DNA from 3 places in the Pseudoalteromonas sp. SR41-4 genome. Region 2 is predicted to be linked to each of the others. Evidence: predicted binding sites of a transcription regulator. Region 2 holds the regulator's gene; each other region holds the start of a gene.

Region 1 (4,773 bases), on a different contig from region 2:
CTGATAATACATTACCAAACCCTGCTTTTTGACCTGCAAGCGTATAGGCGCGCGTTAAATTCATACCAAACAGCCAATCAGCTCGCGAACGCGCCAAAGCAGATACACTAAGTGGAATAAATTCACGGTTAGAGCGAACGTTTTGCAGCGACTTTTTAACCGCGCTAACATTCAAATCACTGATCAATAAACGTTGAATTTGCTGTTTTTTGGCTTGGCTAAGTTTAACTTGCTCAATCACCTCATCAACAAGTAATTGCCCTTCTCTGTCTGGATCACCAGCATGAACAAGTTGATCAGCTTGTTTGATTAACTTTTTAAGTACCGTAAGTTGCTTACGAGTTTTAGATTTTGCTTTTAACTGCCATTGCTGTGGGATAATCGGTAAGTCATCAAAGCGCCATTTTTTATATTGCTCATTATAATCATCAGGCTCTGCTTGCTCGAGCAAGTGACCTATACACCAAGAAACACAATCGCCATTAGCCACTTCAATATAGCCATCATGTTTTTTATGAGGCTTTGGTAGCGCATCGGCAATGGCACGACCTAAAGATGGCTTCTCGGCTATATAAAGTTTCATAGGGTACTATCAACAACTGGTTATTTAAACAGTAGTTTAGCACACGTAATTTAATCTACAAATAGTTAATGATTAGCTCTTTAAACTGCGATTTTTTCGCATAAATAAATACAACAGAGGAAGGTAGCACACAACGACAGTGCCAATATTGATTAACGGTAATAACGTTTTATATAGCATAGTGCTATACGATAAATCCCAAAGGTGGCGATCCACTAATCTAAATAATTGTAAGATAGGCGCACTAATTACAACCAATTGACCGATCACACTTTGCCAAAGATACACTTTATCTTTAATAGCCCAGTAAGCAATCAAAGCCATCCAAGCAATATCATTAAAAGCCCAAACTACATAACGCCAAATATAAGGGTCATCTAACTCTCTAAGGCTATTATGTATCAAGGTTCCATATAAGAAAAATAACCCAGTCACTAAAGTAAAACGCAAAGCGAGCCAGTCTTTGCGAAGATAAAAAACCAAAAAAGCTGGGCTTAAAAAAAACACCCAGCTTTTATTAAGTAATGATATAGCACCTAAAAACCAATCAGGCATGATTAGTCTGGCTTTTTATCATCGTCACCACTGCCATTACCCGGCATATAGCTATATTTATCAACGTTTTTCATCAGACACTCCGTTACACTTGTTAAAAAACTACTTTAAGCTAAATTAGGTACTTTGCCAAGCATCTTAACGCACATCTATCGGATCTGACTCCTTAGCCTTGCCTTGCATTATTGAAATTTCCACGCGGCGATTACGTCGTCTATCCGCATCAGAATCATTTGGAACAAGTGGTCGAGTTTCGGCATGACCGACAACAACCATTCTGGTTTTATCAAAGCCTTGCGCTTTTTGCATTTCAGTTGCAACCGCAACTGCACGCTTCGATGATAAGTCCCAGTTATTGGTATACAGCTCATTCGAAACTTGAAAATCATCAGTATGACCAGACACCGTAATTTCACCTGGCACATCTTTTAGTAACGCAGCTATATCACGAATGATTGGTTTAAACTTAGGTTGTAAAAATGCACTCCCAGATGGAAATGAACCATTTTCACGAATACGAATAATAATTTGCTGACCTAATGATTCCAACTCAACAGCACCATCCATGATTTGTTGTTCCAATTGCTGGGCTATCTTTTTAACTAACTCATTAACCTGCTCTTGATCAGCTGCAGAAATAGATTGTTCTGATGCTTGTTGTTGCGCTGTACTTTGTGACTCACCGCCACGCTTATTACCGCGTTGCTCTTGACGACCGCCAGCGGAGCTTTCATCACCAGCCTGAAACTCAAGCATTTGCTGGGTCATTTCGACAGTTTGCTGTTGAATGGTTTCGATTGGGGTAGGTTCAGGTTTACCTGGGGTGAACTCCATCGCGATAACGGATGTTCCTTTGGGAATATCTTTTACTTCTATTTTATTTTGTACACCAAAGGCAAACTTCATTGAGCCTGCGATTTGTTTAAATTTAAGTACATCCATTTCTGAAAACGCGAGTAAAAGTACAAAGAAGCACATCAATAGTGACATCAAATCCGCGAAGGTACCCATCCATGCTGGTAACCCGGGTGGTGGACACTTGCACTCTTGATCTGACATGCTTACTCCTCAGTATCCACTTTTCGTTTTGATTCAGCTAGGTAGTTTTTCAAAATACCTTCGATGACTTTTGGATTTTGGCCATCTTGTATACCTAATACCGCATCTAAAATTAGCCGCTGATTCATTGCTTCTTCGTCTTTACGCAATTCCAATTTTACTTGGATAGGAATTGCCACCACGTTTGCTAAAAACGCACCATATAATGTTGTTAAAAGCGCTACCGCCATCGCAGGACCAATCGCTTTAGGGTCATCCATATTCGACAACATCGCAACTAGACCAATCAAAGTACCGATCATCCCCATCGCAGGCGCAATATCGGCAAGCGCTTTAAACAAACCGGCCCCCGATTCATGACGAGTAGAAGTAAGAGAAATATCTTTTTGCAAGGTGGCACGAACAACATCAGCGTCATGACCGTCAACAAGCATATCAACCCCTTTACGCATAAACGCATTGGGTATTTCTGCTTCCTCTAGTGCTAAAAATCCGCCTTTACGGGCCGAGTCTGCAAGTTCAACTGCTTTTTCGATAAGCTCTTCAGGTGACTCTATTTTGAACATGAAGGCTTTAGCCGCGACTTTACCGATACCGAGGAATTGACTCATCGTATAGTTTGATAACACTATAAAAATCGAACCACCGAAAACAATAACCACCGATGGCGTGTTATAAAACATAGCCACTTCGCCGCCACTACTTAGTACCATTGACATAGCAATAAGACCAATAGCTCCGAGAATACCTATAATGGTTGCTAAATCCACTTACCCCTCCAGAGGAATCGATGCTTTGTTGCTACCAGCAACAAATTTTTATTATTAACAGCTTATCGGCAATCTATTGAATTACTTAAACCATTTAATGAAAAAAATGAAATGAAAGTTTTCAACCCTGTTTAGCATTTTAAGCTACCATTGATAACCTGCAAGGCTTAAGTAAAGGTATAAATAATTAAAAGTGGCAAGAAAACAATTAATTATTCAAAAAAAATGCATCACCCTTTGACCTAGTTTAGCATTCCCCCTAAAATTGGCCTCACATTTCTATCATCTAAGTTAAATCAGTATGGCGACGAAAAAACCAGAGAACCTAAGCTTCGAGCAAGCGCTTGATGAATTATCCTTAATCGTCACAGAAATGGAGCAAGGAGAGCTTTCCCTTGAGCAATCATTAAAACAGTTTGAACGCGGTATTGCTTTAGCCGGCGCATCTTCAAGTAAGTTACAACAAGCTGAACAAAAAGTAGCGATTTTAATGGGTAGTGATAGTCAGTCACCACTTACTAACTTTGATAATGATTTGGAATAACGGGTGTTAATAACAGAGCAAATAAAATGTGCTCAACAAGATGTTGAAGCCACTCTCAATCGGTATTTTGAGCAACCGCTCGATACCGAGCAAAGCATCAAACAAGCCACCCACTACAGCGTTTTAAATGGCGGTAAACGATTACGACCATTTTTAGTGTATGCCACGGGAAAAATGCTTGGCGCAAATAAACAAGATTTAGACGTGTTGGCTGCTGCTATTGAATGTATTCATAGTTATTCGTTAGTTCATGATGATTTACCCGCGATGGATGACGACGACCTGCGACGTGGTAGACCGACTTGCCATATTGTCTATGGCGAAGCTCATGCTATTTTAGCCGGTGATGCGCTGCAAACATTAGCGTTTGATTTAATTGCTAACCATTCATTTAACGTTCCTGCACAGCAACAGTTAAAAATGATTGCAGCACTTGCCAAAGCATCGGGTATTGAAGGTATGGTCAGTGGTCAAGCACTGGATATTGCAGCGACTGACAAATTAGTCAATTTAGCTGAGCTCGAACGTATCCATAAATTAAAAACAGGTGCTTTGTTAAATTGTGCAATTACTTTAGGTGCATTATGCGCAGCTGATACAAATCAACAAACATTATTACAATTAAAACAGTTTGGTGATGCAATTGGGCTGGCTTTTCAGGTGCAAGACGATATTCTTGATATCGAAGGTGATACCCAAGTCTTAGGTAAACCACAAGGCTCCGATGTTGCAGCAAATAAAGCGACCTACCCTGCTCTACTTGGGCTTACAGGTGCAAAACAAAAAGCACAATCATTACTAAAATGCGCACTCGATGCGTTAGCAGCAATAGATGCTGACACTTCTGAGCTAGAAAACTTGGCAAAATATATTGTTGAACGCGATTATTAATTCTAGGCTCTAGCTTGAGCAAGTAATGATGTACAAAATAACTAAAGAATCAGAGTAATATTACGCTATAATGACCTCTGGTTAGCGAAGGATGTATTAAAAATCATGACACTTGATAGTAGCAAGTATCCATTATTAGGTTTGGTTGACGAACCAGCCCAGTTGCGTGATTTAGCGCAAGACAAATTACCTGCTTTTAGTAATGAGTTACGTGATTACTTACTAAACTCAGTCTCGCAAAGTAGTGGTCACTTAGCATCAGGTTTAGGCACAGTTGAGCTTACTGTAGCGCTTCATTATGTATATAACACCCCTGAAGATCGCTTAGTATGGGATGTAGGCCATCAAGCATACCCACATAAAATTCTCAC
Region 2 (4,773 bases):
TTTCGCTATCATCTTGGCTACCAAATGCTGTCAACAAGTGGATCAAGCTGTCTTCTACTTCTCTAACAAGCTCTATCACTCGACGGATCACTTGACCTGTTAAATCTTGAAAATCTTGTGCCATCAAGACATTGGTCATGAGTCCTTGCAACTCATCCGTTTTAGTTTGCGAGCTATTCATGAACTTATCTAAGCTGTGGCATAATGTTTTAAACTCACCTAGCTCAATTTCACGATTCATTAAACGATCCCAAGTGGGTTTAATGTCTGAAATATCATCTGCAAGCTGTTGGGCAATTGGTAAACTTGCTTCTACAGCATCCATGGTTTTATTAGCAGCGTTCTCTGTCATTTCCATAACATAGTTTAGACGCTGCTTAGCATCGGGGAGTGCGTCTTTGGTCAAATCAGCTAAACGTGTATCAAGCTCAAAATTTTTCAACGCATCATGAAGCTGACGCGTAAGTTTGCCTACTTCGGCAAATAATTCTGATTGCTCTTTTGACGCCGCATCAATAATTAACTGATCAGCTTTATCTTGTTCACCATTTTCAAGGTAAACCACAAGCTGCCGGGCTTGTTCTAAACTGATCTGAGGCGCAGCTGGTGCTGACATAAGCCTCTCCTATTTATTTAACCTAAACGCTCAAACACTTTTTCCAATTTGGTTTTCAGTGTTGCGGCTGTAAATGGTTTAACGATATAGCCGTTAACACCAGCTTGTGCAGCAGCAACAATTTGTTCTTTTTTAGCTTCTGCTGTTACCATTAAAACAGGGATGTGTTTCAGGCTGTCATCGGCCCTGATAGCGCGCAAGAGGTCAATTCCTTGCATGCCAGGCATGTTCCAATCTGTTACTACAAAATCAAATTCTTGATTCTGCAACATCGGTAAAGCTGTTGAGCCATCATCAGCTTCTTGTACATTTGTAAAACCCAAATCTCTTAACAGATTTTTGATAATACGTCTCATCGTCGAAAAATCATCAACAACAAGAATTTTCATGTTTTTATCCAAAACATCCTCCGGTGAGGTCTGAACCTATATTTACTTACTACTAGTTAATCCAGTCATTGATTTTTGCTTTGAGCTTAATCATCGCCTGACCATGTATCTGACTCACACGCGATTCGCTTACATCGAGTATATGTCCAATCTCTTTTAAATTCATTTCATCATTATAATAAAGCGACAATACTAACCCATCTCGTTCAGGTAAAGATTGTATAGCTGTTAATAATGATTGATTAAAACGTTCATTTTTAACGTTATTAAAGGGCTTGTCTAGTGCTAAATCATGTCCCACTGGTGTGATAACATCTTCATCAATTCCCAAGTCTTCTATACCTAAAACCTTACTTGAATTTACATCACTAAGAATATGATGGTACTCATCTAGCGTAATATCAAGTTTTTCAGCAACTTCACTATCTTTAGGTTCTCGATTCAGGCTGCTTTCTAGCTCACTAATCGCTTCAGCAACTCTGCGGCTATTACGGTGCACTGAGCGAGGAGCCCAATCACCTCGGCGCATTTCATCCAGCATCGCACCACGAATACGAATGCCTGCAAAGGTTTCAAAGCTTGCACCTTTAGTCGCATCAAAGTTTTTTGATGCTTCAATTAACCCTATCATCCCCGATTGAATCAAATCATCGAGTTGCACACTCGCGGGTAAACGAGCGATCAAATGACAAGCCACTTTTTTAACTAAAGAAGCATGTCGCTCAACAATCACATTTAAATTTTGTGTCGATTGATATCCCATCGCTTTATTCACCGATGCCGTCATAGTTAGCCGTTTACTAATTTTTCTATGAAAAATTCTAAATGGCCAGATGGTTGATTAGGTATAGGCCATTTAACTGCTTTTGTCGCTAATGTTTTAAATGCAATTGCCGCTGGAGAATTTGGAAATAAATCAACAATTACTTTTTGACGACGAGTTGCTTTACGCATGTTTTCATCATAAGGGACTGTTGCAACCAATTCCATTGAGACATCCAAAAAGCGATCCGTTACTTTTGAGAGCTTAGCAAATAGTTCGTGGCCTTCACGCATACTGCGCACCATATTAGCAACTATTTTAAACTTATACACACCATGCTCACGACTCAACACTTTGATTAATGCATAAGCGTCGGTTATTGAGGTCGGTTCATCACATACTACTACCATGACATCTTGCGCTGCGCGCGAAAAACTTAATACCATGTCAGAGATACCAGCAGCAGTATCAACAATTAATATATCAAATTCGGTATTCAACTCACTAAAAGCACGAATTAATCCAGCATGTTCTGATGGAGAAAGTTCCACCATACTTTGTGAGCCTGACGTCGCTGGTACTATTTTAATTCCTGCAGGCCCTTCAACTAAAATTTCATCGAGCTCACATTCACCTGATAGTACATGAGATAGATTACGTTCAACCCGAAGCCCTAACATCACATCACAATTTGCTAAACCCAAATCGGCATCCAGAACTAACACTCGGTTTCCGAGCTGACCCAACGCAATCGCAGTGTTAAGTGAGACGTTAGTTTTCCCTACGCCACCTTTACCACCTGTTACAGCGATAACTTTAACGCCGTTATTATTGTTTTGACTCATTTTACGCAGGCCACTTGCTTGATCTAATACTGTGTTAATCATACATCCCTACTGTGCTTGACGCTACTGCTTGGCGTCGTGAATGTTGTGCTTTTGTTCTTTTTAAATACAATTGTTCTGCTTTTTTTACTAATTTCTCTGCATTGGCGACCCGAATGTCCTCTGGAACGCGCTGACCGTTAGTAAGATACCCTATTGGAAGGCGATTTTGAATCGCTATACTAATAATCTCACCTAAACTTAATGATTCGTCTAATTTAGTGAAAATACAGCCACTTAATTGTACCTTCTTAAAATGTCTTACGGTTTCTTGTAAAACATTAATTTGTGCGGTCGCACTGAGCACTAAATAATTGCGAATATCGACACGTTGATTACGCATTAGTGTATTTAGCTGCTCAGTTAAACGTAAATCACGTTGGCTCATTCCCGCAGTATCTATTAATACTAGACGCTTATTTCGTAAATGATATAAAACTTCTGCTAATTCATTGGCATCTTTAACTTGTTTTACACCACAACCGATGATCCGGCCATAAGTAGCTAACTGTTCATAAGCGCCAATACGGTAAGTATCAGTGGTAATTAGCGCAACTTTATCTGCGCCATATTTTTGTGCGCCAAGGGCTGCAAGTTTTGCCACGGTTGTAGTTTTACCTACCCCAGTAGGACCAACAAGTGCATATACCCCGCCTTGGCGAAGGATTTCGTTATTTGTAGTATGCATTTGGTTTTCAACCATTTGCAATAGTGCTTGCCAGGCTTGCTGACGTGACACATCGTCCGGAATAAAGCAGGCCATTTGCTCTGCAACTTCACTGTCGATACCCATTCCAACTAAACGATCGATCATGCATGCGCGAGTAGGATCGCGACGCGCTAAATCTTGTTGCATCAAACCCGATACCTGATACTCAAGTAATTGACGCATCGCAGCCATTTCATCACGCATAGCGGTGATTTCATCTGTTTTGGCTGCACTTTTTGTTAGCATTGGAGTATCTAAATCATCAAAACCACTTTCTAGATCATCATCAAAACCTAAGCTATGTGCTTGCGTTTGTGGACGCGGCGCAGTATCGCGACGAGCAAAGTCACTATGCGCTTGTGGTTCATGGCGAGCTTGCTGTGCTTGATGTTGTTGCTGTGGTTGATACTGAGTAGATGTATCAATCCCTGACTGGCTAAACATAGACGCAAGCTCAGGTGAGCGTGGACGCGGTGATTGGCGCTCTAATAATGCTTGTAAGCTATCAGCTACCGCAGCTTGCGGCTCATGCTGCGCACGTTGTGGCGCAGGTTTAACAAAGTTAGCATTCGTTTGCGGTTGCGCCTTAGCAACATGTGGTTGTGCCGGTGCTTTCGGGGCTGCTTTTTCATAATCAACGGCGGCAACAATCTCTACCCCATTGGCTAATTTTTTATTTGACATGATTACAGCATCTACACCGAGTTCATCTTTAACTTCTTTCAGTGCGGTGCGCATATCTTTAGCAAAAAAACGTTTTATTTTCATGGTTCAACCCCTTTAAAATCCGATTATTGGCCTACTGAGCTGACAATCTTGATCTGTCTTTCGTCTGGTACCTCTTGATAAGACATCACTCGCAATCCTGGAATGGTGTACTTAACAAAACGAGATAACACAGTGCGTAACATTCCTGACGTTAGCAATATCGAAGGTTCACCGGCCATTTCTTGGTTTTGATGCGCTTCATTTAATGATTGTTGAAGTCGCTCTGCAAGTCCTGGCTCTATTCCGGCACCTTCGTCGCCTGCATTTTGTAGTGACTGATGCAACATCTGTTCCAACTCAGGCGCCAAGGTTATGACAGGGATTTCTGATGACATTCCAACCGCGTCTTGAACAATTAATCTGCGCAGTGAAATTCGCACTGCTGCGGTTAATACATCAGGATCTTGGCTTCGAGGGCCATACTCAACAAGGGTTTGTACAATTGAACGCATATCGCGAATAGCAACGCCTTCATTTAATAAATTTTGTAATACTTTAACAATTGCTGTTAGTGGTAAAATATCTGGCACTAGCCCTTCAACTAAACGAGGATGACTTTTTGCCAGCATATCTAATAGATTTTGCACTTCCTCGTGGCCGAGTAACAAGGCCGCGCTGTTAGTTAGTAACTGACTAATATGCGT
Region 3 (4,773 bases), on a different contig from region 2:
GGATAAAAATACTGGCAAACGTCGTGGCTTTGGCTTTGTTGAAATGGCAGAGCTAGATGCTGATAATGCTATTGCAAAATTAAACGATAGCGAGTTCCAACAACGTACATTGAAAGTTCGTGAAGCAAAACAAAAACAAGATGATGAATCTAACTCTTTTCGTTCTGAGTCGGATCAATCAGCGTAACTAGCTCCACCGGTTGCTTATCAACATAAATAGAAGCCGTTGCGTAATAACGTAGCGGCTTTTTCTTGCCTGTACAATTAGCATCAAGCTCATCACTGCAATCTATATTATGCTCTTTGAGTATTGCACACACCCGTTTGGCTATTGCTACGCCGGAATCAAGTAATAATACAGTGCTGTTAAAATACTCATTCAAACCTTTTGCTAAAATTGGGAAATGCGTACAACCTAATACGACTACATCCACTCTATTATCAATAGCGAGACTATCGAGCTCTGCAACTAGTTTGTCTTGGATAATCTTTTTACTTTGATATGTTTGTTCCGCCAACGTTACAAGTTCAACACTAGCATATAAATGTACTGTGACAGCTTGACCATGCTGGCTTATCAACTGTTGTGTATAACTACTTTGTACTGTTGCTGGTGTGGCCAATAAGGCAATATGCTGTGACTTAGATAATAAAGCGGCGGGCTTAATTGCAGGTACTACACCGACGATCGGTATCGTGGTTAATTCGCGAAGTGCGCTCAGTGCTGAAGTAGATGCGGTATTACAAGCAATAACTAACACATCAACGTGTAATTGTTGTGTTTCTATAAAAATTAATAATCCGGTGAGGCGCTGAATTATGGTTTGTTGACTCAGCTTTCCATAAGGTAGGTAGGCGTTATCCATAAAATAACTATAAAGGCCATCAGGTATGTATTGCTGAATATGCTTCAGCACTGTGGTACCACCAATGCCCGAATCAAAAACCATGATATGAGGTGACAAACAACTCGCTCCTTATAATAACTAAGCTGAGCAGTTTGCCACGCGGTGTACTGAAAATAAAGCTTATGCTTCACTCTCTAGTGCTGCTGAACGCAATTTATTCATTTGCTCAAACATCGATTTTGTATAGTCGACTAATTTGCCTATTTCCTCTTGGTCTTGATTTAACCATTGTAAAATGCCTGACAGTTCATTTTGCAAACCAAGATCACCCGCTTTATTAAAGGCATTTTTTAGATCGTCATTAAATGGAGCTATTTTTTCAGCCACAGCTTTCTCTGGTGTTGGTTTATTCTCTTCATAGCCTTTTATTGCTGCAAACGTTTTAGTTTGCTTTAAGTCCATTGAAAACGCGACTAGCTGTTCGTTGCCTAAGTTGAGCTCTTGTGCTTGTTCAAAGGCTTGTTCCAAATCACCACCAAAAAATGTTTTACTAACATTTTGCAAGTCTTCCATCATTGCATTAATAGCCTTTTGTTCATCTTCGTTTAAGTCACCATTTACTGACATGCTAAATGATAACTCCCGCGATTGTGATGATGCACTGGCATAACCTTCATTTTGACCATTACGCTGATAACTACTGGCTGATTGCTGTTTAAATGCATCAGCAAAACTAATACTCACTTCGTCACCTTCTGCAGTGGTGAAGTTATACTGAGCATTATTACTTAAACTTAAATACTGTGCTTGAGTAACACTGACAGAATCCGGTTTAGGGTTAAATAAATCCTCTTCAAACTCATCCAGGCCATTAAAAATACCTTCTTTGGATTTTTCTATGCCCTGCTCAATTTCGTCGTTTAGAATACCGGTATCTTTTAATTCACCATAGGCATCATCAATACCTGTTTGCACACCTTTGCGTGCATCACTAAGCATACCTTTGAGTTTTTCATTATCGGCTCCATTGACTTGCGCTTTCTTAACGGCACCAGTTACAAAGTCCAAAACGTTTTTGACGATTTCTTCAAAATCAAATAGTGGCTTGTCTTTTTTCTCTTCCGCGACAGGTAAGCCTAAAGCCTCAGCCATTTTGTCACCTAACACTTTTGCTGCTAATTCTTTACCACGTTGCTGGTAACTATCTTGAGGCGACTGTATTGTAGGTTGCTGTAATGCAGCTTTGTTACTGTATTTATTGACGTTGTTGTTTGGAACAAAGCCAAAGTTGCCAATTTTCATGATCCGACTCCTATTTTTGCTTACTTAAGTATCGGCCCAAAAATAAATAACTAAAGTAAAATGTACAAAAAAACAGCATTTGCTATTACTCAAAATTAGGGCCTGTTGACCTTTAAGGATTAAAATTTGTTCAACCTCGGGGCGATTTAATCGCGGCGCGAGATTTGTAACCTAGTGGGCTAAGTAAAAATTGAGCAAAGCTTCCGCGTCCTGCTCACGCCCCTTACTTACATCCATGTAAGTAACAAAGAGTTAATCGCCCCTAGGCAGAACCCTTCGGGCAGCGCGCGTTTGGCATTTATGCTACGTTATCGCCTATTTATGGGGAATAACCACACTACATAGGCTCTGCCTTGCCTAAAAACCAAACGCACAGCTGCAAAATTAACCTAGAAAGATAAACAGACCCTAGACAAATAATCCCTGCCCCCTACAATAGCGCCGATAAACAGCATAATGAAATAAGGTAGTAGGTAATGGCGGTTATAAAGATCGATACAACAGGATACGACGCACAGTTAAATGAAAAAGAGCAACGTATCATTGCGCAATTCCAACGCTTTGGTGTTGAACAATTAGAAGTCTTTGCCTCTGAGCCAATTCATTACCGTCAACGTGCTGAATTTAGAGTATGGCACGATGGCGATGAGTTATTCCACATTATGTTTGATCAAGCCACCAAAGATAAAATCAGAGTCGATGTGTTTGACCCTGCAGCGCCGCTAATTGGGGAAGTAATGCAGGCAATGATCGATAATCTTAAAGGCTGTGAAGTCTTGCGTCGTAAATTATTCCAAATAGATTATCTTTCTAGTTTAAGCGGTGAGATTTTAGTGAGTCTGCTTTATCACAAACCACTCGACGAAGAATGGCTAGCAGCTATCAAGTCACTAAAAGAATCATTGAGTGAGCGCTTTAAAATTGATTTTATTGGGCGTGCTCGCAAACAAAAAGAAGTACTCGGTGATGATTTTGTTACTGAGCGTTTAACAGTTAATGGCCAGCAACTTATTTACCAACAAGTTGAAAACAGCTTTACGCAGCCAAATGCTAAAGTAAACATTAAGATGCTGGAGTGGGCACAAGACTTATGTAAACCACTAAAAAATGATTTACTAGAGCTCTATTGTGGTAACGGTAACTTTTCAATTGCCTTAGCTGGTTCGTTTAATCGTGTATTAGCAACCGAAATTTCTAAATCGTCAGTACACTCAGCGCAGTATAATATTGCTAAAAATAACGTAACTAACTTAGATATCATTCGTATGTCGAGCGAAGAGTTTACTCAAGCTATGAAAGGCGAACGAACCTTCTCACGTTTAGAAGGGATTGACTTAAGCAGCTATGATTGTCAGACCATTTTAGTTGATCCGCCGCGCGCAGGCATGGATACACTAACATGTGATTTGGTGGCTAACTACGAGAGTATTATTTATATCTCATGTAACCCTGATACGCTAGAGCGTGATTTAGAGCACCTAACTCGCACTCATGAAGTTAAACGGTTTGCGATTTTTGACCAATTTCCATATACCCACCACATTGAATCAGGGGTATTTTTACAACGTAAATTGTAAAGTATCTATGCCAGTGCTTTTACTAGCGCTGGCATTTGCTGCTCACTAAAGACTTTAATACCATTCTTTTCTAATAGCGAAGCCGTTAATCCCATTCCAACCACCTTAATACCACTGTGCGAGCCATCGTAAATTGTATTACGACCACAAGAAGGACTTGATTCCTTTAATAGCGCAAAACGAATATTGTACTGTTGGCAAAGGCGTAATGCTTGTTTTGCACCTAGCTGAAATTCCGGTGTCACATCATCACCAGTATTGGTAATCACTTTACCGTTGACGATTTCAGCAGGATCTCTAGGAGTGGATAAACCACCAGCAATCTCAGGACAAAAAGCGACTATACGTTCCTGCTGCTGCCATGCGATAAGCTGAGGATGGAGTAACTGTTGTCCTCTACCATCGTAGCGCACGGGAGCACCAAGTAAGCAACTTGAAACCAGTATTTTATGCATTTCTTACCACCTGCAACAAAAAAGCTCCGCGTACGGAGCTTTTTTACAATAAACACTAAACCGCTCTATTTAGCAGCTAAATAATTAATCAATTTGCTAATATCTTCAGGCTCAGTAATACCTGATTCACGACCTAGGTTAAGCTTATATTTACCATTTACGATAAATGTTGGTACGCCACGCAGTGCCCCCTTATCTTTATAGTAATCTTGGTCACGCTTCATTTTTGAACTCATAGTGCGTACTGAAAAACTTTTATACAGTTTATCAAACTTATCACCGTCAACACCTTGCGCGACAAATACATCTTTAACATCAGCTAATTCATTAAACTTAGCACGTTTAACGTGAACATGATTAAACATAGCAGCAATAATGGCATCTTTTTGTGGTAGTACTTCAGCTGTTGCAAGTGCCTGTGAAATCATTTGTTGATTTTCAGGATCACGCACACCAACAAAATCGACGTGGCTCTTTTTAAACTCAATACTTGTATCAAGTTTAGGTTTAACCTCAACTAATAGAGCTTCGTAGTTATTACACGCTGGACAATAAAATGAGAAAAACTCTTTTACCTCTGGCTTTTTACTA

Evidence for each region. Region 2 encodes FliA, which starts transcription of late flagellar genes. Its sites were predicted from a motif close to CTAAAGNTNNNNNNNNNNNNGCCGATA; they were not measured.
Region 1: a site for FliA is predicted at 3,031-3,057, ahead of pomA (flagellar motor protein PomA). Genes of this name have one in related genera too.
Region 3: a site for FliA is predicted at 2,180-2,206, ahead of H5180_RS21595 (DUF5610 domain-containing protein). Genes of this name have one in related genera too.

The regions. Positions count from the first base shown of each region.
Region 1 is NZ_JACJEI010000009.1:158,682-163,454, reverse strand. It holds gene H5180_RS09940 (DNA topoisomerase III) at 1-583, opposite strand, end outside; gene H5180_RS09935 (hypothetical protein) at 656-1,138, opposite strand; gene H5180_RS09930 (flagellar motor protein MotB) at 1,277-2,197, opposite strand; gene pomA (flagellar motor protein PomA) at 2,200-2,967, opposite strand; gene H5180_RS09920 (exodeoxyribonuclease VII small subunit) at 3,269-3,511, shown strand; gene ispA ((2E,6E)-farnesyl diphosphate synthase) at 3,515-4,402, shown strand; gene dxs (1-deoxy-D-xylulose-5-phosphate synthase) at 4,508-4,773, shown strand, end outside.
Region 2 is NZ_JACJEI010000013.1:64,588-69,360, reverse strand. It holds gene H5180_RS12095 (protein phosphatase CheZ) at 1-616, opposite strand, end outside; gene cheY (chemotaxis response regulator CheY) at 634-1,017, opposite strand; gene H5180_RS12085 (RNA polymerase sigma factor FliA) at 1,058-1,768, opposite strand; gene H5180_RS12080 (MinD/ParA family protein) at 1,795-2,655, opposite strand; gene flhF (flagellar biosynthesis protein FlhF) at 2,648-4,129, opposite strand; gene flhA (flagellar biosynthesis protein FlhA) at 4,153-4,773, opposite strand, start outside.
Region 3 is NZ_JACJEI010000042.1:23,640-28,412, reverse strand. It holds gene H5180_RS21605 (RNA-binding protein) at 1-187, shown strand, start outside; gene murI (glutamate racemase) at 150-965, opposite strand; gene H5180_RS21595 (DUF5610 domain-containing protein) at 1,029-2,150, opposite strand; gene trmA (tRNA (uridine(54)-C5)-methyltransferase TrmA) at 2,627-3,727, shown strand; gene H5180_RS21585 (DUF523 domain-containing protein) at 3,733-4,182, opposite strand; gene H5180_RS21580 (thiol:disulfide interchange protein DsbA/DsbL) at 4,248-4,773, opposite strand, start outside.